2 regions of the Paenibacillus sp. FSL H8-0317 genome follow, and region 1 is predicted to be linked to the other one. Evidence: riboswitches for the same ligand, from Rfam matches in the RefSeq annotation. Region 1 holds a riboswitch; the other holds the start of a gene.
What was found. Region 1 has a riboswitch for glycine ahead of sdaAB (L-serine ammonia-lyase, iron-sulfur-dependent subunit beta). Riboswitches for the same ligand answer to the same signal wherever they lie in the genome.
Positions count from the first base shown of each region.

Region 2: linked by a shared signal. The riboswitch ahead of gcvT (glycine cleavage system aminomethyltransferase GcvT) and the one ahead of sdaAB (L-serine ammonia-lyase, iron-sulfur-dependent subunit beta) in region 1 are both predicted to bind glycine.

Region 1 covers NZ_CP150294.1:562,417-574,804, forward strand. Annotated here, with positions in the region: gene MHB43_RS02820 (phosphotransferase enzyme family protein) at 1-54, shown strand, start outside; gene MHB43_RS02825 (response regulator transcription factor) at 247-957, shown strand; gene MHB43_RS02830 (sensor histidine kinase) at 954-2,444, shown strand; gene MHB43_RS02835 (LolA family protein) at 2,446-3,540, shown strand; gene MHB43_RS02840 (collagen-like triple helix repeat-containing protein) at 3,749-5,758, shown strand; glycine riboswitch at 5,900-6,024, shown strand; gene sdaAB (L-serine ammonia-lyase, iron-sulfur-dependent subunit beta) at 6,303-6,992, shown strand; gene sdaAA (L-serine ammonia-lyase, iron-sulfur-dependent, subunit alpha) at 6,982-7,959, shown strand; gene MHB43_RS02855 (alpha-glycosidase) at 8,141-9,901, opposite strand; gene MHB43_RS02860 (response regulator transcription factor) at 10,130-10,813, shown strand; gene MHB43_RS02865 (histidine kinase dimerization/phospho-acceptor domain-containing protein) at 10,858-12,369, shown strand.
Region 2 covers NZ_CP150294.1:5,624,845-5,637,232, forward strand. Annotated here, with positions in the region: gene MHB43_RS25190 (endonuclease MutS2) at 1-419, shown strand, start outside; gene MHB43_RS25195 (cysteine-rich CWC family protein) at 558-809, shown strand; gene MHB43_RS25200 (mannitol-1-phosphate 5-dehydrogenase) at 875-2,020, opposite strand; gene MHB43_RS25205 (PTS sugar transporter subunit IIA) at 2,017-2,451, opposite strand; gene MHB43_RS25210 (BglG family transcription antiterminator) at 2,448-4,550, opposite strand; gene MHB43_RS25215 (PTS mannitol transporter subunit IICB) at 4,589-6,043, opposite strand; gene gcvH (glycine cleavage system protein GcvH) at 6,463-6,855, opposite strand; glycine riboswitch at 7,200-7,322, shown strand; gene gcvT (glycine cleavage system aminomethyltransferase GcvT) at 7,643-8,779, shown strand; gene gcvPA (aminomethyl-transferring glycine dehydrogenase subunit GcvPA) at 8,776-10,131, shown strand; gene gcvPB (aminomethyl-transferring glycine dehydrogenase subunit GcvPB) at 10,266-11,705, shown strand; gene ptsP (phosphoenolpyruvate--protein phosphotransferase) at 11,945-12,388, opposite strand, start outside.

The DNA.
Region 1 (12,388 bases):
AGCAAGTATTGTAGACCCTATGTACAGAACGAGAGCATCTTCTATGAGTTATGAGGTGTTTCCTTTTCTAGGAGCTATAACTTAGGATTAAGATTGTGAATATTACCTGGGCGTCCTGAACAATCGGGGTGCTCTTTTTGCATGCATTAGATAACGATCTTAATGGACATTTATGAAGAAAGTATAAACTCTGAGGAGAGTCAACTTTTCTTAGCTACAATATAGTCATGGGAGGATGAAGCAGCGATGAGAGACAGCGAGAATATATTGCTGGTGGAGGATGATCCGGAGATTGCCCGTATTTTGAGAGATCATCTACGTCATGAGGGTTATGGGGTAACTTGGGCATCAAGCGGTTTGGAGAGCTGGGAAGACTTTAGGGAGGGAACCTATCAATTAGTCTTGTTGGATCTGATGCTGCCGGAAATGGATGGGTTCACGGTATGCAAAAACATTAGACTGATCAGCGATGTTCCGCTGCTCATGATGAGTGCTCGAATCGAGGAAGAGAGCAAAGTCAGGGGGCTTGGGCTGGGAGCTGACGATTATATTACGAAGCCCTTCAGTCTAACGGAACTTACAGCTCGCATTAAATCTCATCTGAATAGGTACCGCAGATATCAGGGCGTAGAGCCGGATTCAACAGATAGACAGTATAACGATGGGTTATCGATTGATTATTTGAATCAGCGCGCACAGGTTCATGGAGAACATGTGGCACTAACCAACAAGGAATGGGCTTTGCTCATACTGCTTGCTTCTCATCCGGGCCGGGTGTTTACCAAGGCGGAACTGTATGAACATGTCTGGAGTCAGCCAGAGGCGGGGAACTCGAGTACAGTCACAGTTCATGTGAAGAGCCTTCGGGCCAAGCTTGGTGACGAGCCCCATCATCCACGCTGGATTCTGACGGTGTGGGGCAGTGGTTACCGGTTCGTGGGGGAGCCTGAGGAATGAAGTTGAAGTACTGGTTAATGCTTGCCTTCCTCATTGTAATGCTGCTGCCTGTCGCTGCTGGGTGGGCGCTGTACTCCCTGTATAACTATTACAATGATCAGCGTGCCGTAACGGAATATGTAGAGTTGTCCAGACAATTGGCTCCTATTGAACTGGCTTTATCTGACCCGGGACTGTACCAGCTGCACTCGCCTGATGCTTTCGCTGCACTCTCCGAATTGGAGAATGGTCGGGTGAACTTTGATCTGTATTTACCAACAGGGATTCGGGTGTACACATCAGGGGGGAGTACATGGTCTGCTGGAGCTTACACCGTTGGGGGGGCGGAGCTGTATCGTAATTTGTACAACTTACAGATTCGTCATCGTACATTCTCGTTGAAGAAACCCGTATGGGAAAAAGGTGAGTTGGTGGGCATTTACGAAATCGTTATGCTGCGTGGAGATTGGCTGGAAGGCATATCCTTGCGGACTACCTGGGTCATGGGTCTCGCTGCTACTTTCTTTATCCTGTTATACGGAACAATGCTGTGGCTACTATCCCGAAAGCTCTTTCGGCCGATGAAATATCTTATAGAACGAATGGATGCTTTTGCACGGGGAGAGGCTGCTACGGATGTGGTACCTGTTCGTCATGATGAAATGGGCATCTTGCTCCAACAGTTTGATGCAATGCAAGACAAGATCAGACATACTCAGGCCGATGTGGAGAGGGAGCAAAAAGAAAAAGAGCTCATGATCGCCTCGTTATCCCATGATCTGAAAACACCGTTGATGTCCATTAGTGCCTATACGGAAGTACTTAACGGTGATCGTCAACTGAAACGCCTTGAAAGGCAGGAATATCAGGATGTGCTGCTCGGGAATGTGGAGCGGATGAAACAGATGATTAGTGAACTTGAGATGTATACGGCGTTGGGTTCCAGTGAATCGGAGATGGCCATGGTTAAGGTGGAAGGTGAAGAGTTTTTTGATATGCTGCTTGGGAGCTATGAGGGACTTGCCGAGCGTGGTCAGATTGACGTGAAGATGGATGTCCGCACAGATCAACTGTACCGAGTTCATCCCGAACAACTGATGCGCCTGACAGATAATCTGATAAATAATGCACTACGCCACACAAGGACGAACGGTGTAATGGGACTAGGGGTTATTGCTTCAGATTGGGAGCTTCCTGAATGGATTATTCCTTCACTTAGAGCTGAATTGGATAACTACAGGGCGGGAGCAACATTGATCATGGTACAAAACGAAGGTCCTGCTATTCCTGAGGAACAGCTCATTCGTATCTTCGAACCCTATGTTCAACACCAGAATCAGGAGGAGAAGACGTATGCAGGTGGTTCGGGATTGGGATTGAGTATAGCCAAACGGGTTGCAATAAAGCACGGAGGGGATATGCGCATGTGGTCATACGAAGGATATGGAACGCTGGCAGCATGCCGATTGCCTGAACATGGAGAATGTAAACGCAGAGAGGGTGGATAAGATGATGAAAAAAGGATGGATGATGCTGGGTACTGCTGTGTTGGCAGGCGCCCTGCTTGGAGGTTGCGCGGAGAGGGATATGCTGGCTATGTCAGGAGATGAGATGATTGAGAAGGTTGTCTCAGCAGAAACAGAACCCGCCTCGTATTATGCAGAAGGTGTGATGAAGATATGGGCGGATGACAAGCTGACTAACACGATGCAAATTAAGGAATGGGTAGATGGTGAAACCGGACGAAAGCGCACGGAAACATCAGAGAATGGCAATGTCAGTTACGCAGTTAATGATGGAAAGAAGATTATCATATATGAAAAAGAAACAGGGGCAGCATATTCCATGGATGCATCATCCGTGTCACAACAACCTAATCAAACCCAGAAGCAAATATTGCTCGATCAACTAGAGCGGTTACGTACTACGCATGATGTGAATATGATGGGACAGGAGAAACTTCATGGACAGGACGTCATTCATATTGAATTGACACCAAAAGAAGAAGGCGCATTCTCCATATCTTCAGAGTATTGGGTAGATCCCAAAACGTGGATGATTGTCAAAGTAAACAGCGCGTATGGGGATGGAAAATCAGAAATGGTCTATGATCCGATTCAGTATGACCCTGAATTCACAAAGGATACTTTCGTAATTGACATCCCTAAGGAGGTCGATGTGAAGGACTTGAACGATATGATGCAGAATTCCGAAGTAACCCTAGAGGAAGCGGAAAAAGCGTTGGAACAGCCGTTCCTACAGGACATGAGTGGAGAATTCGAACTATCACGGATCGAAATGTCTACATCGCGCGGTGAGCTGAGCAGAGATGAAGTAACCTTGTATTATGTAAGTAACGACAAGGTAGAAGTCAGCCTGACGGTATTCAAGATGCCGGAAGAAAATGTGGACGATACACTAATGCCGGATGAAGCCAAGATTAAGGTTCGTAACACCGAGGGTTCATATATGAAGAGCATTCGGAACATATCATGGAGTGAGAAAGGCTTGCGGTACTCCATCATGGGTGAAAACGAAGGATGGACAAAGGCAAAGCTACAAGCTTGGGCGGAAGAACTGACCCTTCCCAATCCGTCTAGATGAGCTAAAGAATAATAATAAGGTTGCCGCAGAAACGAAGCGGCAGCTTTTTTTGTATATTCTCCTTTTGGTGTGGTGGATATCTATTCGATCTCCTTTCAGTCCATTCCAAAAAGGCAAGAGGGCAACTTCACGTTTACAGTTCAATATGCATATTTATAGAAGACAATCTTGATTTGGTGATGGAGGCAGGAGAAGGGGGCATCGCTGGATGGCTGTTTTATCAACAGGGCCAATTGAAAATAATATAGTGGTGGGAAGCGGTGAGCGTCCTACACAGAGAATTACAGTGAAATTAGACAATTGGAGTCTCACTAGTTTCTCTACCGTTCTGGTTCAAGGCTATTATTTGAATGGGGTTCGCACACTATACGTTGAGGAATTGTTTAATGTTTTGCCTAACCAGGTTATAACAAAAGACTATTATGCAGATTTGGATGCATTTGAGTTTATATTTATCACAGGTGATGATACGGAGGATGAAGTACAGATTTCGGTATGGGGGAAAAACGAGAACGGTCAACTGGTAACGGCACATCGTTTGGTGTCTGAGGAATTGTTAGGAGCGTACCCCGGTCTAGTCGGGGTAACGGGTGCGACTGGAGCCACGGGGACAGCAGGGGTTGCGGGAACAACTGGTCCTACAGGGGTTACAGGCGTTACAGGACTGACAGGAGTTACTGGTCCTCCTGGAGGAACTACGGGATCGACGGGAGAGACCGGTGTCACTGGGACCACAGGAGAGACAGGGTCTACTGGAGCCACGGGAGTTACCGGGAGCACGGGAGGGACAGGGGCGACCGGAGTCACTGGAGATACAGGGGCGACGGGAGTAACGGGGGCGAGCGGAGTTACTGGTGTTACAGGTGCAACAGGCGTAACTGGAGTTACCGGAGTAACTGGAGATACGGGTGCGACAGGACTTGCAGGAACGACAGGAGTCACTGGTGTTACAGGCGCAACGGGAGTAACAGGAGAGACCGGAGTTACTGGAGATACGGGTGCAACAGGCGTTACAGGAACGACCGGAGATACTGGGTCTACAGGTGCAACGGGAGTAACGGGAACGACAGGGGTCACCGGTGTTACAGGCGCAACGGGAGTAACGGGAACGACTGGAGATACTGGTGTTACAGGCGCAACGGGAGTAACGGGAACGACGGGAGTCACTGGTGTTACAGGCGTAACAGGGGCAACTGGAGGTACCGGGGTTACAGGTGCAACAGGCGTAACAGGGGCGACTGGAGATACTGGTGTTACAGGCGCAACAGGCGTAACGGGGACGACCGGAGTTACTGGAGATACGGGAGTGACAGGCGTAACGGGGACGACCGGAGATACTGGTGTTACAGGTGCAACAGGCGTAACAGGGGCGACTGGAGATACTGGTGTTACAGGTGCAACCGGATTGACGGGAGCAACAGGAGTCACTGGAGATACAGGCGCAACGGGAGTAACAGGGACGACCGGAGTCACTGGTATTACAGGTGCGACAGGCGTGACGGGGACGACCGGAGTCACTGGTGTTACAGGTGCGACAGGCGTAACGGGGACGACCGGAGTTACTGGGGCTACAGGTGCGACAGGCGTAACCGGAACAACCGGGACGTCCGGAGTAACGGGAGCAACGGGAACGACCGGAGCCACAGGGGTTACAGGTGCGACAGGCGTAACCGGAACAAACCGGACGTCCGGAGTAACGGGAGCAACGGGAGCGACCGGAGTCACAGGGGTTACAGGTGCGACAGGTGCGACGGGAACAACCGGGACTGCCGGAGTAACAGGAGCAACGGGTGCTACGGGATCAACTGCAGCTTCGGCTCCGGCAGACTCTTCTTTGTTTGCTGATAGCCAGACCACGGCGTTGGGTCTTTCATTAGTAGCTGAAACGACGATTCAGACACTTAATGTACCTGTAGTGGCAGGTCAACGCGTGAAAATCGATAATAGTACACAAGTAGCAATAGTTGTAGGGTCTAACTGGAGTATCGCGTATAACATTAACCTGAGACGTAACGGAGTTTTAATTAATCAATTGCAACTCTCACGAACCGGTAATGCTGCCGGAACGTTAAGGTTTCTTTCCTCCAACACTTACGTGGATACATCCCCGGCTACAACGACTAACGCATACACGATAAGTATCCAATTTACAACCACTACAAGCGTCACTAGTGCCTCAGCGGAAGTGAGAAATCTGAATGCTATTCGTTTCAGTTAAAATAGACATCGAACTTATGATAATTACACGTTACTTTTGTTGACATATATGATGTTGTACATTACTCTATGGGTATACTTGATCATGATCAAAAACTTAGAAATGTACCAATTCGAATCGAATTAAAATAAATACAGCGGATGATAACGAGCGGGAGAGACCTGGGTTAGCCGAGCACAATGGCTAGTGTTCAGGCACCGAAGGAGCAAGCTGCTGCGCACCCGGCGCAGTGGTTAATCTCTCAGGTAAATGTACCATCGTTGGACGCAACTCTGGAGAGTGCGCGAATTGCGCCACCCAAGGGGTATATGATCAGTCAGACCGGTGAACTTGTCTGTAATCGCAGGCAATGCAACTTGTCGTGAGACACTGCTGATCGTGAAACTCTCAGGTATCGAGGACAGAGAGAGGGCCTAAGGCCTTCTTCTGTCCTTTTTTGATGTCATCATATCTAAATAAGGGACATTGTGGATGAAACTCCTGGATCGAAATGACGAATACATTTTACAAATATGAATCATGATTAATAATGGAGGGTTACAAGGTGCGATTTAAAGATGTTTTCTCAATTATTGGTCCGTCGATGACGGGGCCTTCAAGTTCACATACAGCTGGTGCGGCAAGGTTAGGAAGAATTGCTCGTCAGTGGCTGGGATGTACGCCAGATCGTGCCCGGCTAACGTTATACGGTTCATTCGCTGATACGTATCAGGGGCACGGAACAGATCTGGCACTGATCGGCGGTCTGCTGGATTATGTCACAGACGATCCGCGTATCCCGGATGCAGAACAATACGCAGAGGAAGCGGGCATGGAGGTTGAGTTTTATACAAGTGGCCTGCCTGCTCCTCATCCAAATACGGTCAAAATTGAGTTGTGGCATGGAGAACGTGCCTGCTCCTTAATCGGTGCATCCATTGGTGGTGGAAGCGTATCCGTGCATTCGATGAATGATTTTCGTGTTCAGATTAGTGGTGAGTTTCCAACACTCGTTCTGCGGCATGCGGATAAAGCGGGCGTACTCGCGTCAGTGACGTCCACGATCAGTTCATCCGGGGTTAACATCGGGTATATGCAGGTGGACCGGAAAGCCCGTGATGGCGAAGCACTTACCGCGATGGAAATGGATGGTGTGCCTAATCCTGATATGCTCAAGCGTCTAAAGGAGCTGGGCCATGTGCTGGACATTCGTGTTATAGATTTGAAGAGAGGAGTTGATTCGGATGCGGTTTAAACATTTGCACGAACTGAATACGATCTGTACAGCAGAATCCAAAACCATTGCTCAGCTGATGATCGAGGAGCAGGTTCAGGAGACCAATACACCGGAAGCGGATGTTGTGAAGCAGATGTCTGAATATTATCAGGTGATGAAGGAAGCGGTACGCAAAGGGTTAACGGAAGATACAACATCACGCAGTGGGTTAACGGGTGGAGACGGTAAAAAAATGGCCGAGTACATTCGCAAGGGTGAGACTTGTTCAGGAGATGCTTCCGCACTTGCCATGGCGTATGCCCTGTGTGTATCTGAAGTGAATGCCTCCATGGGCCGGATTGTGGCAACACCAACAGCCGGTTCCTGTGGTATTATCCCGGGTGTGTTTATCAGCTCACAGGAGCGATTTGGCTGGACGGACGAACATTTGGTGAACGGGTTGTTCTGTGCGGGAGCGATTGGTTATGTTATCGCGAACAATTCATTTATCTCCGGGGCCGAAGGTGGCTGCCAGGCGGAGGTGGGTTCCGCTATCGGCATGGCTGCGGGTGCCATGGTTGAACTGCGTGGAGGTACACCGGAACAGGTCGTTCATGCCGTTGGTTTGGCGTTAAAAAATACACTGGGCCTTATCTGCGATCCGGTCGCAGGCCTTGTTGAAATCCCGTGCATCGTCCGTAATGGACTGGGTGCAGTTACGGCGCTGGCTGCGGCTGACATGGCCCTGGCCGGAGTGCGTAGTGCCATTCCGTCAGACGAAGTCATCGATGTCATGCTGGAGGTAGGCAGTGCGATGCCGAGCCGCCATCGGGAGACAGCCCAAGGTGGACTGGCCCAGACGCCAACCGGCCGCAAAATGATGCAAAAGCTGGCTAAACCAAAGGCAAAGCGTGCCGAGCCTGAGCAGGAGTCGAAGCCAGCGGATTCTGACACAACTACAAGTGGGGCGGACAATGCTCAAGTGGACAAGGATACTCAGGTTTAAGCTGAACCGGGACCACCGATATATAAATCAGTGACATTATGATGTATAACGGCGAATACAGAATTACAAAACAAGCGTCCGCGAACCCGAATCCGGGTTCTGCAGGACGCTTGTTTTATGCTGCCAGATGAAGCGAAGATAGGCTACTTAGATATGGCTCAGACGTATGTGTATTATAACTCTAGTCCTGGCTCACAGCCGTACTCAGTACGGCATATCCATACGCGGGCAATTCAATGGCGAGTACGTCATCTTCCTTGGCGGTACGATGGTTTCCGCCGAATAACTCGGTCCATTCCTCGTCACCGGCCTCCAGCTCGACAATAGCCGTCTCTTCTGATCGATTGAACAGAACCAGAATTCGTTCCTCCTTACTTTGCCGCTCCAATACCAGTTGGCTGCCATCGGGACGAGCCTGCAGAAAACGAACGGTGCCTTCTGCACGCAGGGCAGGATGAGCATGACGCAAGGAGATCAGTTTCTGATAAAAGTCGAACAACTCTCGGTCCTGCTTCGCTTCATCCCATTCCATGCATTTACGGCAGCCCGGATCATGTTCACCGTCCATGCCAATCTCGTCTCCGTAATAGATGCATGGCGCACCCATGTAACTGAACTGGAATAACGCAGCCAGCTTCATCTTGCGCTGGTCGCCTTCACACAGCGTGAGCAGCCGCGGGGTATCATGGCTGTCGAGCAAGTTAAACGCCACTTCGCTGGCCTGGAGAGGATAACGGGATAACTGTCGCCCGATGGAGTTTGCGAATTGTTCGGCGTGCATTGTATTTTTGACAAAGAAAGCATTCACGGCATCGGTAAACGGATAGTTCATGGATGCATCGAACTGGTCACCTTGCAGCCAGGAGGAAGACTCGTTCCATACTTCGCCCAGAATGTAAGCATCCGGATTAGCCGCTTTGACTACACGGCGGAAATCACGCCAGAATGCATCGTCCACTTCGTCTGCCACATCCAGCCGCCACCCGTCCGCACCCACTTCCTTGATCCAATACTCGGCAACCTCCAGCAGATAGGCCTTCACCTCGGAATTCTCCGTATTGAGCTTTGGCATATGCGCTTCGAATCCGAAGGTCTCATACGTTGGAATGCCATCCTTCACGTCCAGCGGGTATTCGTGTACATGAAACCAGTCCTTGTATTTGGATTGCTCTCCGTTCTTCTGCACATCCACAAACGGCGCAAATGTCTTCCCGGAATGGTTGAACACAGCATCGAGAAGTACGCGAATTCCACGTGCGTGGCACAGCTCGACCAGTCTTTTCACGGTGTCTGCGTCACCAAAGTGCCGGTCTACCCGCAGATAGTCCTCGGTATCGTATTTGTGATTGGTGGTGGCTTCGAAGATGGGTGTGAAGTAGATCGCATTAATGCCAAGATCGCTGATGTAATCCAGATGGTCGATCACGCCCTGAAGGTCACCGCCGAAGAAATTGAAAGGTGTTGGCTCACCGCCCCACGGCTCTACCTTTTCCGGACTAATATCCGGGTTGCCGTTGGCGAATCGTTCGGGAAAAATCTGATAGAACACCGCATCCTTAACCCACGCAGGGGTTGTGAATACAGCTCCGGCATGAATATAAGGGAACTGGAACATACGACCCGGATCGTCCGGTTCTTCTTCCTGGAAGCCCGTCTCGGTCATCCAGATCTGTTCGTCTCCGTTTCTGAGCAGAAAAGAGTATTTCAGTCGGTGGTAGGGAGGTTTCACCTCACCCTCGTAATAATCGAACATGGAGTCAGAGGTGAACTTTGTTAAGGGAACCAGCGCTTTGGTTGCATCCCACGCATATTTATCCCCGGTCAGGGCATGTACCTCGGTCAGATCATTCTTTTTGGCACGCAAACGCAGATGGATTGTATCTTGGTCATAGGCATAGGCCCAGTTTCGTTTCGGTTGATGATAGATGGCTTCCAGCAGCATAATGAATTTCCTCCCGTCAGGTGTGGATATAGTATGTACTTGGTAGACTTGATTAATATGACATTCCCCACATTAATGAATACGCTATAATTAGAATGTGTGGTAACGTAAAGGACTTCAACATTGTTTCAACAAGACATGAATCCATATGTTATAGACAACTTTTATCATGATGATGCTCAGATATATCATTAACCCAATGAGGGCAGAAAGGAAACGAATATTCGGATGAAAACCAAACTGTTATATATTGAAGATGATACGGAAATTGCGACTTGGGTCAGAGCCGATCTGGAGGAGCGCGGTTATGAGGTGGTATGGCTCGGCAGTGGTGAAGGTGCAGCGGAGGCTGCTATCGGTTGCTCACTCATTATTCTGGATGTCATGCTGCCCGGGCTGGATGGATTTACGGTGGGTCAGCGACTGAAAAAAGAGCATCCTGCGGTGCCGATTGTCATGCTCTCGGCCAGAACGTCCATTGACGACAAGTTGCACGGTCTTGATTTTGCCGATGACTATGTGACCAAACCATTTCACCCCGATGAACTGGCTGCCCGTATTGAAGTACAACTGCGGAAGGCGGGAACTGCGGTCTCATCGGATACAGCCCTGAAGCTGGATCATCTCTCCATCTATGAGAAGGACAACCGGATCGTGAATGAGGAGACGGGAAATGAGATTATTTTATCGGGAAAACAGTTCCACATCTTCGCCTACCTGCTACGACATATGGGCATGATTCGAACGAAAGAGCAGATCTATGAAGCCGTCTGGAATGAGCCCTATCTGGATGGGGACAAAACTTTAATGGTACATATTCGACATCTACGCGAAAAGTTGGAGCTTGATCCGGCCAATCCTGTAGTTATTCAGACGGTCCGCGGTGTGGGATATCGTGTGAAGAAGCCATGATCCGCTGGTTCAGCAAACGGAAGATCATGAAGGGAGAACGAAGCATGGATCAAAAACAATCCGGGGGGCGCAAGCTTCGCTTTGGGCGCTCCTTGATGTCCAGATACATCCTCCTGATCTTGGCGGCTGTATTATTTGTGCCCGTTGTGCTTCCGATCATATCCGTTATATATATTGTTGTAGTGAATAACACGGACACAAATAAGAACCGAGCTGCACCTTACGGTGATGTTACCCGGATCAGTAACCTCTGGTCACGTGAAGCGAGGAACCTGGATGGTGCTTCGGATGAAGAGATCAAGGCCCGGTTGGAGCAATTACATGGCTCGTATCCCAAATCTTCCATGTATCGTGTGAATGTGAGTGGTGAAACCCTCTTTATTCTTGGGGGTGAAGATGTAACACTTCTGAAATCCACGTCGCCGGATGGTAGGACAGACACGACATTGAGATGGTCACTGGATTCCGGGCAAACGGCAGAGACTCATATTCCAGCCTTATGGAATGTAAACAATACAGTGCAATTCATGAAAGAAGCTTCCTTTCGCGATCCACTGACCGTAGTTGCATATATTGGCGGAGATGAGCAGGACAAAGGACAGGGATTCATCATCATTGAAGTGCCGCGGTCACTTCTGCAAATGAATCAGAGTAACTGGCCGATGGAACTTTTGTATCTTGGTATCGTAATGACCCTCATCTTTCTGATCTTCATCATTATGTCGATTCTCTTCTTCGCACGGATTCGCAAACGACTTATTCGTTTGCAGACGGCCATGATGACCACAGGCAAGGAAGGCCTCCCGCTTCCGGTAGATATCCGACGGTCAGACGAGATCGGTCAACTGGAGGAATCCTTCAATCAGATGGTTCATCAACTATCCGACAGCCGCCACCGTGAACGCGAGGAAGAACAATTGCGCAAACGTCTCATTGCGGGGCTTTCCCACGATCTGCGTACCCCGTTAACGGTGATTCGTGGACATATGCATGCTTTGCACAAGGAAGAGCTGAGCGAGCAAGGGGACCGTTCACTACATCGCATGGAAGCAAAGATGGAGGACCTCGGCGGGCTCATTGACAACATGTTATCCTACAATTTGCTCACCAGTGGGAAATATACACTGAAGCTGGAAGAGAAAGATATACTGCGGATCGTCAGGGAAACGGCGGCTGCCTGGTACCCGGTCTGGGAGAAAGAACAATTTGAGATTGATATTGACCTGCCAGAGGAACCGCTGATCTGGCAAATGGATGAACAGGGCATGCGCCGTATTCTTGATAATTTGTTCCAAAACGTGATCCGTCATGCCGCCAGCGGGAAATATATTGGTATATCAACTCAGGAGATTCAGGGTGAGACGGCCATCGTTATTCAGGATCGGGGTGCGGGAATGCAACCGAATTCCGACACAAAAGGCACAGGCCTAGGTTTATCCATTGTAGACCTGTTGATTCGTGAGATGGGTCTGCGCAAGCGGGTAGACAGTTCCGATACGGGTGTCCAGACATATATCTACAGTGGTAAGGGAAACCGGGAAACAACAAACCGCTGAAATTGCTTTTTTAAACTAA
Region 2 (12,388 bases), 2.3 Mb from region 1:
CTGATCGTTCTGTACCAGAATCAGACGGCCCAGCAGAGTTATCCAGGAGAAACCAGTCGAAACAGTCAAAGGATCCAGTCGGTCACCACAAAAAGACAACAACCAGAGAGTCGGATTCTCCTGCTCCTTCCAAAACTTTTCGCAAAGGAGATCGGGTGTACGCGGCCTATCTTAATCAGTCGGGCATCGTCTGTGATATGGAGGATAGCCGTGGAAATATCGGGGTCATGCTGCGGGGACGCAAAGTCAAAATCCATAAGAAACGCCTGACCCTGCATATATCTGCCGATGAGCTTTATCCAGGTGATGATTATGACTTGGACATTGTGCTAGAAACAAAGGAAAATCGAAAGAAACGTAAGTTGATGGGACGCAAACATGTGGAAGGCCTCCAAATCGAATTACCGCCTGAAGAATAGCCGATGGGAGAAACAGATGTAGTGAACTGGAAGTCATATATACACAGTGAAATCCATAATCACAAGCACATTTCTGTTATACTGGGACCAGTATGTTTACTTCAGCTCGTAGCTATTCCACAGGGAGGGAAGAACTCTATGTCTGCAGAACAAGACGATCAAGAGCACATCCATATCGATGTTCTTGTCTGCCCATTATGCGGGGAAGCTAATCGCTGTTCCTATGCCGCAGGACATCCTCATTCGGAATGCTGGTGTAACCGGGCTACTTTCCCCGAGGGTGTGTTTGACCGCATTCCGCCAGAGCAGCGCCGAAAATCGTGCATATGTCAACGCTGTTTGGATGACTATGCCGATAAACTCCAACCAAAAGAAGAGCCACACAGTTAACAACAACTGTATGGCTCCTCTTCTATTATGCATTATCTAGACTGTTAGCCTCGCTACCACTGCTCTTACATTTGGTTATACTGGGCAACAGCCTGTTGAAGCACCGGATGATGCTCATCTATGGACGTATAATGATGCAGTGCAGCCGAAACCCCCTTCTGGCGGATCATGTCCTGCAGTTCAACCGCTTCCGGATCATCGGAGACATCGAACTTGCAGGCTGCTGCCATGCCCAAAGCCAGATAGGTCGTTTCGCTTCCATCCGCATATGCCTGGAGGGCCGGGCGAACCAGACGATCATTCGGAGACAACTTGCGCAGCGGGGAACGACCAACACGAGTAACCTCATCGGTGAGATACGGGTTGACAAACCGTCCCAATATTTTGACAATATACTGCTCATGTTCTTCCGGGTTGAATGCAAAACGCTTCACTAGAACTTTTCCAGTTTCCTGCAAAGCACCGTAGACAATCGATTTCACCTTCTCGTCGGCAATAGCCTTCTGAATCGTGTCATACCCGTGCACATTACCGATATATGCTGCAACGCAGTGTCCTGTATTAACAGTGAACAGTTTCCGTTCGATATACGGCTCCAGATCATCGACATATACAATGCCCTCAACCGGTTTGAATGCAGGAGCCATCTGGGAACGATCAACTACCCACTCGTAAAAAGGCTCAACCTGTACATGCAACGGATCTTCATGATGCTGAATAGGCACTATCCGGTCTACGGCTGAATCTGGAAAATAAACATACTGATCTGCAAGGGAACGTACTTTTTCATCAAGCAGAGCATATACATGCTCTTTTAATTGCGTACTGGCTCCAATGGCGTTCTCGCAAGCAATAATGTGAAGTGGGTTTTGAACCGGACCGGAATTCAATCTTTTCTCCAGTCCCTTCGCTATACCTGGTGCAATATGTTTCAGCACGCCTACGCCCACTGCGGTTGTAATCAGATCAGTTTCCACCACGGTTTGGGCAACCGTTTCTAGCTGAGTCCCATCGATTGCGTTTACACCTGTAACGGTCTCCTGATCCTTGCTCTCGTTAGCCAGTTCCACTGTATACTGCCCCCGTTGCTGGAGAGCTGCTACCAAGTCCTGATTCACGTCGGAGAAAATCACCTCATACCCTGCACGGGAGAGAATCAATCCAATGAACCCACGTCCAATGTTACCTGCGCCAAAGTGTAGAGCCTTCATAGTTCCATTTCACTTTCCAGAATAGCGATAACTTCTTCGGCTGTTTTCGCCAGACGCAGGGCCTCCATATTCTCATCCTCAGCACAGATCACCGCAATGCTAGTCAAGATCTCCATATGTTCCCCGCCTTGAGCCGCGATACCAATGACCATATAAGCCTTTTCTTCGCCAAAATCAACACCTTGTGGATACTGAATGACAGAGATACCTGTGGATAAAATGAAAGCTTTGGATTCCTTTGTACCGTGTGGGATCGCAAGGCCGTTCCCTACATAGGTTGAGACAATCTCTTCACGTTCAATCATCTTCTCAATGTAATCAGCGGTAATATGTCCCGCATCCTTCAGAATCTGTCCTGCCATGCGAATCGCTTCGTATTTATCCTGAGCCGTCGCATTCATGATGACTTTATCTGTTGTTAACATACTCATAATGGTTGACCTCCAATTTCGGTTTTACTGCGATAAAATCCAACGAGTTCCTGGGACAGGTAATGAATGAGTTCATCCCTGATTCCCTTTTCCAGCAATGTAATCATTTCTTCCTGTAATAACAGGGCGCTGATCTCACTGAGAACCTCCAGGCTTTCCTTGGATAATTCTCTGGGACCGAGCATCAAGAGGACATGGGTAACTCCTGCCGGATCATCCGGCGTACGAAGGAGTGGCTCAGTGAGCTGAAACAAGCTAATGGACGGCCTGTAGATCCCCTCACTGCGTGTATGAAACAGCGCAAGTCTTGTGCCGGGAATCTTCTGACTCCCCACTGCCTCACGTGCCTCCAACCGTTTTGCGACCTCCTCCGGTTCCCTCAACACACCAGATCCATGGAGTACGTTGCACATCGCATACACCGTTTTATAGAATCCGATATCTTGGTTATCCAGCGGATACACCTGAAACTTTCCAATAATTCGGACGATCTCAACTAAAATAGCTTCCATTCCGTCAGGGTCAGAATAACGACTTGTCGTCTGAACCTCTATTTCACAAGGGTTATTATGCTGTTGTTGTAATGTTGTTGTTCGGATAAAATGACGCAGACGCTCGCTCTCTTCCGCCGTAAGTAGTGGACTCACTTTGTAATACTGATGCTCATCCATCGGCAGATCGACAGTGGATAAGACCAGATCATATTGATCTGTAGGCATCCGGGCAGCTTCATACCAGGACACGCTGTCCATGATCCGAATTTCGGGAATCTCCTTGGATAATCGGCTGGAAAGCATGCGTGATGATCCGATTCCGCTTGTACACACGATGATGGCCCTGATCTCCCGTTTCAATGCACGTAACCTCTCGATGGAAGCGCCAAAGTGCATGACTAAGAAACCAATTTCCTCATCCGGAACGTCAGTACCTGGCCAAGCTTGATGCACGGATTGTTTGACTTCTTCGAAGAGTGAATCATAATCCTTGCGAATCTGCTGCAGTAGCGGATTACGAATCATCTGTTGCCCTTCAATTCGCTCCATTACAGGTTGCATATGACCAAGCAGACCTTCACGAAGCAACCGATCCTCATGAAAGGCATAATGTGTTCTCGCCTGCATCTGATCAATCAGTGAATGTACCCTGTCCAGTAATATCAAGTCGTCTATTGGCAACAGCCGTGAAGAGTGAATCCGCTGCTCTGTCTCAATTAATAGTCTGTGAAAATAAGCTTGCTCATCTTGGGAGAATGTCAGTCCCAGTTGGGTGGATAACACACCACACAAGCGGGAAGCCATATAAGGTGGAACCTTCATCTCATCTTGCTCTGCAACTTTATCTCCCGTGTTCTCTTGTGGAGACATACGGCCAATGCCAAAGCCTTTACGAATACGTACAACCGCTACGGATAATTGAATCAGCAGCTTCATGTATTGGCGTTCCGGGATGTTCTCCAGCCATTCGATGTCTGGTTGCCATAACGCATTTTCGACCGTAAGCACATCACCGTGTCCAATCATATCCAACAGTTTTTGGTTTACGACGGAGCCCCCTTGTTCTGGCTGTCTTCCGAACAGGTCGGACTCATCCAAAAATTCGAGAGCAAGTGCAGCTATGGCTGTGCGATGAATCGTCTCACTTCCGTTAATCTTGACGCCATATCCACGTCTGCGAACCAGCTTTAGTCCCGCCTGACGGATCCGTGACTCCAGATCGTCCAGATCCGTGGTTACGGTGGATACGGTCACTTTCAGATCCGAAGCCAAGGCGAGTAACTTTACAGGCTCCGGTTCATCCAGCAAGATGCAAAGCATGAAGAGCTTACGCTCTTCTGGCGTAAACTCTACATATTCTTTACCCTCTAGTTGCTTGCGCAATACAGCCAGATCATCGGAACTGGCATCGATTCGGATACCGGTTCCTGATTTTTTTTCCAGCCTCATGCCCAAAGGTTCAAGCCATTGTTCAATCATTTGCAGCTCCCGGTGAACCGTTCGGGTACTGACCTTTACTTCAACGGCGATTTCGCCGGCAGTGACTTCATGTGGATGCTCCAGCAGAAACTCCACGATTTCACGTTGTCTTTTGGTAATACTCATATCTCAGCCTCCGGCTCAGGGAAAACGAATGCGTGCAATTACTTTAGACGTTCAACGAGCGCATCGTATTCCGGGCTTTTTAGGAAGTTGTCGATGGATATATGTTCTGCGTTCGGCGCTACGGAGCGGGCACGATCGGTTAATACTTGTTGTGTAATTACCACATCTGCATCCGGCGGGATATCACTGATAGCCGTATTGGTCACCGTAACGTCAATCCCCTCTGCCTTCATCTTCTTGCGTAGAATGGAAGCGCCCATGGCACTCGACCCCATGCCTGCATCACAGGAGAAGACAATTTTCTTCACATCTGTTTTCACTGTAGAAGAAGCCATATCTGCGACTCTGTCTGCTTCACGTTGATTAGCCGTAATACCAGCGTTTGGCACGGTTCCTTGACTCTTCATGTCTTTCATCCGACTGGATGCGGACTCCAGATCTTCGTCCTTTTGTTTACCCGTTTTCAGCAACACTGCTGCAACCAGGAAGGATACAACTGCTGCTACAAGCACCCCTGCGAGCATCGGCAGGTATCCACCTTTTGGTGTTAAGAGGAAATACGCGATAATACTACCCGGTGATGGTGCCGAAACAAGTCCTGCTCCAGTGAGCATGAATGTTAATGTACCTGCGACGCCACCCGCAATTGCGGCAAGAATCAGAATCGGTCTCATCAAAATGTAAGGGAAGTAGATCTCATGAATTCCCCCGAAGAAATGAATGATAACAGCACCCGGTGCAGAAGATTTGGCCATTCCGCGTCCGAAGAAACAGTAAGCAAGCAAGATACCAAGTCCCGGACCCGGGTTCGATTCAAGCATGTATAAAACGGATTGCCCTAATTCTCTTGCCTGATCTGTTGCAATCGGTGTCAGAATCCCGTGGTTGATTGCATTGTTCAGGAACAATACTTTACCTGGTTCAATGATTAGATTGACCAGCGGTAACAAGCCCAGATTCATTAAGCCTTGTACCCCGGCAGACAATACTTTGCTAATCGCTTCTACAGCAGGCCCGATGCCCAGTAGCGCAAAAATCCCCAAGATCCCGCCAATAATACCGGCTGAGAAGTTGTTAACCAGCATTTCAAATCCGGCTCTAACTTTACCTTCAATGGATTTATCAAACTTTTTAATGATCCATGCTGCCAGTGGTCCGGCAATCATGGCACCGAGGAACATTGGAATATCACTACCCACGATGACCCCGATGGTCATAATGGCACCCACGACACCACCGCGCTGACCATGCACCATCGTACCCCCGGTGTAACCAATTAACAGTGGCAGCAAATATTTGATCATCGGATCGACTAGCTGGGCAAGCGTCTCGTTAGGGAACCAGCCTGTTGGAATGAACAGAGCCGTAATTAATCCCCAGGCGATAAATGCGCCCATATTCGGCATGACCATACCACTCAGGAATCGGCCGAAGCGCTGAACCCCTACCCGTAGCCCACCTTTGGAATTGGACGATTGGTCCAAATTACTCATTGTATTATCCTCCTTGGATCAAGTGATTATGATTTATGAAAGGGGTATCATTTCTCCCCTGTTGTAATCCTAAGCGAGAATGCTCTCCTGTTCAATGAAATGAAAGCGTACTTTCGTCATGAACAATGATGACAACATTAGGTTATGTAATCGTTTTAATCGATGCATAATGACTCAACCCCTTGATACACAAGGCTTTTTCCGCCTATGACTTTTATCATTTCCAGAATCATTTTCTAACCTATAGCTTGGTCCAATCAGGTGATTTACATCCACAATCTGATTCAATCCACATTCAAAACCATTCTTGGAAAGCACAAAAAACCTGTGCAAGCATCAGGCTCACACAGGTCGAAACAATATGAAGCTCATATCATTTAAATATAAAATATATGTTAATAAGTACAAGTTCGTTGATACTATTCTTCCGTATGTTTCCGATACGCGTCTGCATTCATCAATGTAGACAATGCTGCTGTCAGATCTCCCTCAACACGGATCTCAATCATCCAGCCTTCCTCGTAAGGAGAGCTGTTCACAAGTTCAGGGGAATCCTGCAACGAATCATTGACTGCAATAATTGAACCTGTGACGGGAGAGAACAAGTCCGAAACCGTTTTGACCGATTCGATCGTTCCAATGCTATCTTCTGCTTTTACATTGGTTTCAAGGTCAGGCAGTTCCACAAACACAATGTCACCCAGCTGATGCTGTGCGAACTCGGTAATGCCAATACGTACAGTATCCTCCCCTACGGTTTGCACCCATTCATGCTCTTCACTGTACAGGAAATCACTTTTCAATTCGCTCATCGATATCCGCCTCGCTTTTCATTAAATGAGTGCATGCGTTCTTTGACCTTAACCTTTTTCCCAGAACATAGCGTATGATATTTATGAATCAAATGTCAAGATACCTCACAATTTATTTACTGAACACCTCTAAATCCTGTAACCGGATTACACTCTTTCTTCATATATTGGTGAATATTAGAATAGTAAGCGTAGTCTTTTTGGATACACGAACAATAATAGTGAATACAAATTAAACATTCGGTTTTTAATTATTATCTATGACATCGTTCTTGACATCAGCAGTGGATTCACGTTTTAATGAGAGGAGTAAATGTGTTTATTGGACTATGTTATACCCGCGGATGAATGTAAAGGGAGAGATTACCCGTGACACCCGATTCGGGATGCACATGAGGTAACGCCGAAGGAGTAAACCACCGATAAGCGGGGGTGAATCTCTCAGGCAAAAGGACTTTTACGGGACGCAACTCTGGAGAGCATCTATTCGCCCTGTGCGGGCGTTATGATCACCCAAGGGGAAACCTGCTGCACAACGTAGTGGGGTAACTCTCAGGTACAAGGGACAGAGCCTTAGAATACAGCGTGCTACTTGGCATGCCGATTCTTTGGCCTGTCCTTTTCCTTTTTCCCAAAAAACGAAAAACAGGATGTAGAACGGCGCTGCCATAGCTGCCTTACCATACTTATGTGATGAAATTATCTAGCTGAAAATTTAAAAATACCCTGGTTCATTGATCCACGATTGTATATCCGGCCGGCTCACGGCCCATGACGAGGTGATTTGATGTCCGATTTGCTTAGAACACCACTCTTCCCACTGTATCAGCAATACGAAGGCGTACGGTGCATTGATTTTGGAGGCTGGGAGCTTCCGGTACAATTTAGCGGAATCCAGAAAGAACATGAAGCGGTACGCGAGCGCGCGGGACTGTTCGATGTATCCCATATGGGCGAATTCACGGTACAGGGTGAGCAGGCTGAAGCGTTTTTGCAACAAATGATGACCAATGATGTGACCACGCTGGTTCCCGATCAAGCCCAGTACACCCTGATGTGTTATCCAGATGGCGGTGTGGTGGATGATCTGCTCGTGTATAAGCTGAAAGATCAGCATTATATGCTTGTGGTTAACGCCTCTAACATCGACAAGGATTGGGCGTGGCTGCAAGAGCACTTGATCCCTGGCGTAAGCATGACCAACGATTCGGAGCAGACGGCGTTGCTCGCCCTGCAAGGTCCACTGGCTACAGACATTATTGAAAAAGTTACAGATACGGATGTATCCACGATTGAACCGTTCCGTTTTGTACAGGATGCCGAAGTCTGTGGAGTAAAATTACTGTTGTCACGTACCGGTTATACAGGTGAAGATGGATTTGAACTATATGTATCTGCGGACCAAGCCGCTGCGGTCTGGAATGGGTTAATGCAAGCGGGTAAAGGTCACGGACTCGTACCAACCGGACTTGGTGCCCGGGATACACTGCGCTTTGAAGCAAGGTTACCACTGTATGGACAGGAATTGTCGGCAACCATCTCTCCGCTTGAAGCTGGTGTTGGCATGTTTGTGAAGCTGCACGCCGGACCTTTTATCGGACACGAAGCCTTGTTACAGCAAAAAACTGACGGGCCTGCCCGCAAACTGGTCGGCATCGAAGTGTTGGAGCGCGGTATTCCCCGTCCCCACTATCCGATTTACGCCGAAGGCGTACAGATCGGTGAAGTGACAACAGGCACGCAATCACCTACATTGAAGCGTAATCTGGGGCTTGCCCTCATCGACAGCAAATACGCTGCGCTGGGAACCCCGCTTGAGATTGAGATTCGCGGCAAGAAATTAAAAGCCGAGGTCGTGAAGACCCCTTTTCTTAAACGGACACGTACGTCGAAGACACCTACTCAAGGAGCTGATCAAGCATGAGCAAGCACCGTTACATTCCCATGACTGAGCAAGATCAGAACGCCATGCTCGCAACCATTGGTGTGGGTACGCTGGAGGATCTGTTTCAGGACATTCCGCAGGAGATTCGTTATCAGGGCGAGCTGCCCGTATCCTCCAAACTTGATGAATATGCGCTGACACGTCACATGTCCAAACAAGCCGGCGCCAACGCCAATTTCGAAACACACGCCAGCTTCCTCGGCGCTGGCATATATGATCATCATGTTCCTTCCGTCATCAATCATGTCATTTCCCGTTCCGAGTTTTACACTGCCTACACACCTTATCAGCCTGAGATCAGCCAAGGTGAACTACAGGCCATTTTCGAATTTCAATCCTACATCTGTGAATTAACCGGTATGGCTGTAGCCAATGCCAGCATGTATGACGGCGCAACAGCTTTTGCGGAAGCCGGTAATCTCGCCGCAGCAGCAACTCGTCGCAAACAGCTCATCGTATCCCGTACCGTTCATCCGGAAGCCCGTCAGGTATTGCAGGCATATGCGCACGGACTCCGTCTGGAGATTGTCGAGATTGGTTATAAGGATGGCGTCACTGATTGGGATGCCCTGCAAGCAGCCATATCCGACGATACCGCTGCTGTCATGATCCAGAGTCCAAACTTCTTTGGTGCCGTGGAAAATGTAAAGCAGGCTGCCGATCTGGTGCATGCGCACAAGGGCCTGCTCGTTGTAAGTGCCAACCCGCTATCGCTGGGTCTGCTGGAAGCCCCAGGCAAGCTGGGTGCCGACATCGTTGTAGGTGATGCGCAGCCCCTCGGCATCGCCGCTTCACTCGGCGGTCCGACATGCGGATATTTCGCCGTATCCCAGCCTCATATGCGCCGCATTCCTGGTCGAATCGTAGGTCAGACCACCGATCGTAACGGCAAACGTGGTTTTGTACTCACGCTGCAAGCGCGTGAACAGCATATCCGTCGCGAAAAGGCGACATCCAATATCTGTTCCAATCAGGCTTTACTTGCACTCAGCGCATCTGTATATATGTCCATCATGGGTAAACAGGGCATGATCGATGTCGCGGATCTGAATCTGCAAAAGAGTCATTACACCCTGAATACATTAACTGCGATTTCAGGCGTTAGCCTGACGTTTAATGCACCAACATTCAATGAGTTTGTGATTAAACTTCCTGAAGGAACCGATGTGGATGCCCTTCAACTGAAACTGCTGGATGCGGGCTTTATTGGTGGTTACGAACTTGGACGTGATTATCCAGAGCTTGCCGGACATATGCTGATTGCTGTTACCGAACGACGCAGTAAGGAAGAGATTGACGAATTCGCACGAGCATTGGAGGGATCGCTGTGACTCAGGAAACGACGACAACGACAACATCGGTACAGGGACAATCGGAAACAGGTACCTCTGTCTCCACTTCGGTTCAACCTGAGACGGATACAACATTTAGTGCACAGACCTTATCTCCTGCTCCGGAACAATCATTGATTTTTGAACTCAGCAGCCCGGGGCGTGTCGCTTATTCCTTGCCAGAATGTGACGTTCCTCGTCAGGCCGCCAATACGTTGATTCCCCGGGAAATGCTCCGTTCGGAAGCAGCGGCACTGCCGGAAGTGTTCGAGATAGATGTTATTCGACATTATACTGCGCTATCCCGTCGCAACTTCGGTGTAGATAACGGATTCTACCCACTGGGCTCTTGTACGATGAAATACAATCCAAAGATTAATGAGGATGTTGCACGTTATAACGGTTTCGCCAAAATCCATCCGTACCAGCATGAATCCAGCATTCAAGGTGCTCTTGAACTGTTATATACGTTGCAAAACGACCTTGCAGGTCTGACAGGTATGGACGCTGTGACTCTGCAACCAGCCGCTGGTGCCCATGGAGAATGGACTGGACTTATGATGATTCGTGCCTACCACGAAGGTCGTGGCGAACAACGTACCAAAGTCATCGTGCCCGATTCATCTCACGGGACCAACCCGGCAAGTGCTACCGTTGCAGGATTTGAAACTGTGACGATTCCATCCCGGGCAGACGGACTAGTTGATCTGGATGCATTCCGTGCAGCCGTCGGTTCGGATACGGCGGCATTGATGCTGACAAATCCGAATACACTTGGTTTGTTCGAGAAAGACATTCAGGAGATTGCATCCATCGTACACCAGGCTGGTGGTTTGCTATACTACGATGGCGCGAACTCCAATGCCATTATGGGCATTACCCGTCCGGGTGATATGGGCTTTGACGTGGTGCATCTGAACTTGCACAAAACGATGAGTACACCTCATGGCGGTGGTGGACCTGGCGCCGGACCAGTCGGGGTGAAGAGCCGTCTGATTCCGTTCCTGCCTAAACCCATGGTGATCAAAAATGATGACGGTATGTATGCATTCGATCGTGAAGGCGATCAATCCATTGGCCGAGTGAAAGCCTACTATGGTAACTTCGGTATATTGGTACGTGCCTATGCCTACATTCGTACCTATGGACCGGAAGGATTGCGCCGTGTATCTGAATGTGCGGTACTCAATGCTAACTATATGATGGCCCGTCTCGCACCTTACTACGAGATTCCGTATCCGGGTGTATGCAAACATGAATTTGTCATGTCTGGACGGGGGTTGAAGCAATATGGTGTACGCACACTTGACGTTGCCAAACGATTGCTTGATTTTGGATATCATCCACCAACCGTGTACTTCCCGCTCAACGTCGAAGAATGCATCATGATCGAGCCGACAGAAACCGAAAGTAAAGAAACGCTGGATGGGTTCATTGATACGATGATACGGATTGCCAAAGAAGCCGAAGAGACACCAGAATTGGTACTCAACGCACCTTACGGAACACCGGTCACTCGTCTGGATGAAACCACCGCCGCTCGCAAACCTGTACTGAACTGCGCTTGCAGTTAAGCACTAAGTGTATTACTAATCATGCTCTTGCTGATGTTAACTACACCAGTAAGAGCATTTTTTTGGTTAGACATTACAGGACCTTTCTCCTCGTACTCCCCTTCTAATTCCTATACATCTACGCAACAAAAAAAGCCGGTATCCACAATGAATCGCGGATATCGGCAAAATCGCTACATCAATGCAGCTTATTATCGGAAAAAGAAAAAACCTCAAATCCGGAGGAAACCCCGGCAAAATTACGCTTGAATGCTTTGAACCAATTCAACAACTTGTTCAGCCGTTTGCATATCCAGAGCTTTAGCAGCCAGTTCCTGCATATCCGCACGGGACAATTTGGTGATCTGACTACGAGCTGGCAGAATGGAGGTTGCGCTCATGCTGAACTCATCCAATCCAAGACCAAGCAACAATGGAATTGCTGTTTCGTCTCCTGCCATCTCACCACACATGCCAACCCATTTGCCTTCACGATGCGCTGCATCGATAACCATTTTAACCAAACGCAAAATGGCTGGGTTGTAAGGTTGGTACAGATACGCTACTCTTTCGTTCATACGGTCAGCAGCCATTGTGTATTGAATCAGATCGTTCGTTCCGATACTGAAGAAATCCACTTCTTTGGCAAACTGATCCGCCAGAACTGCAGTCGAAGGAATTTCGACCATGATTCCGAGTTGAAT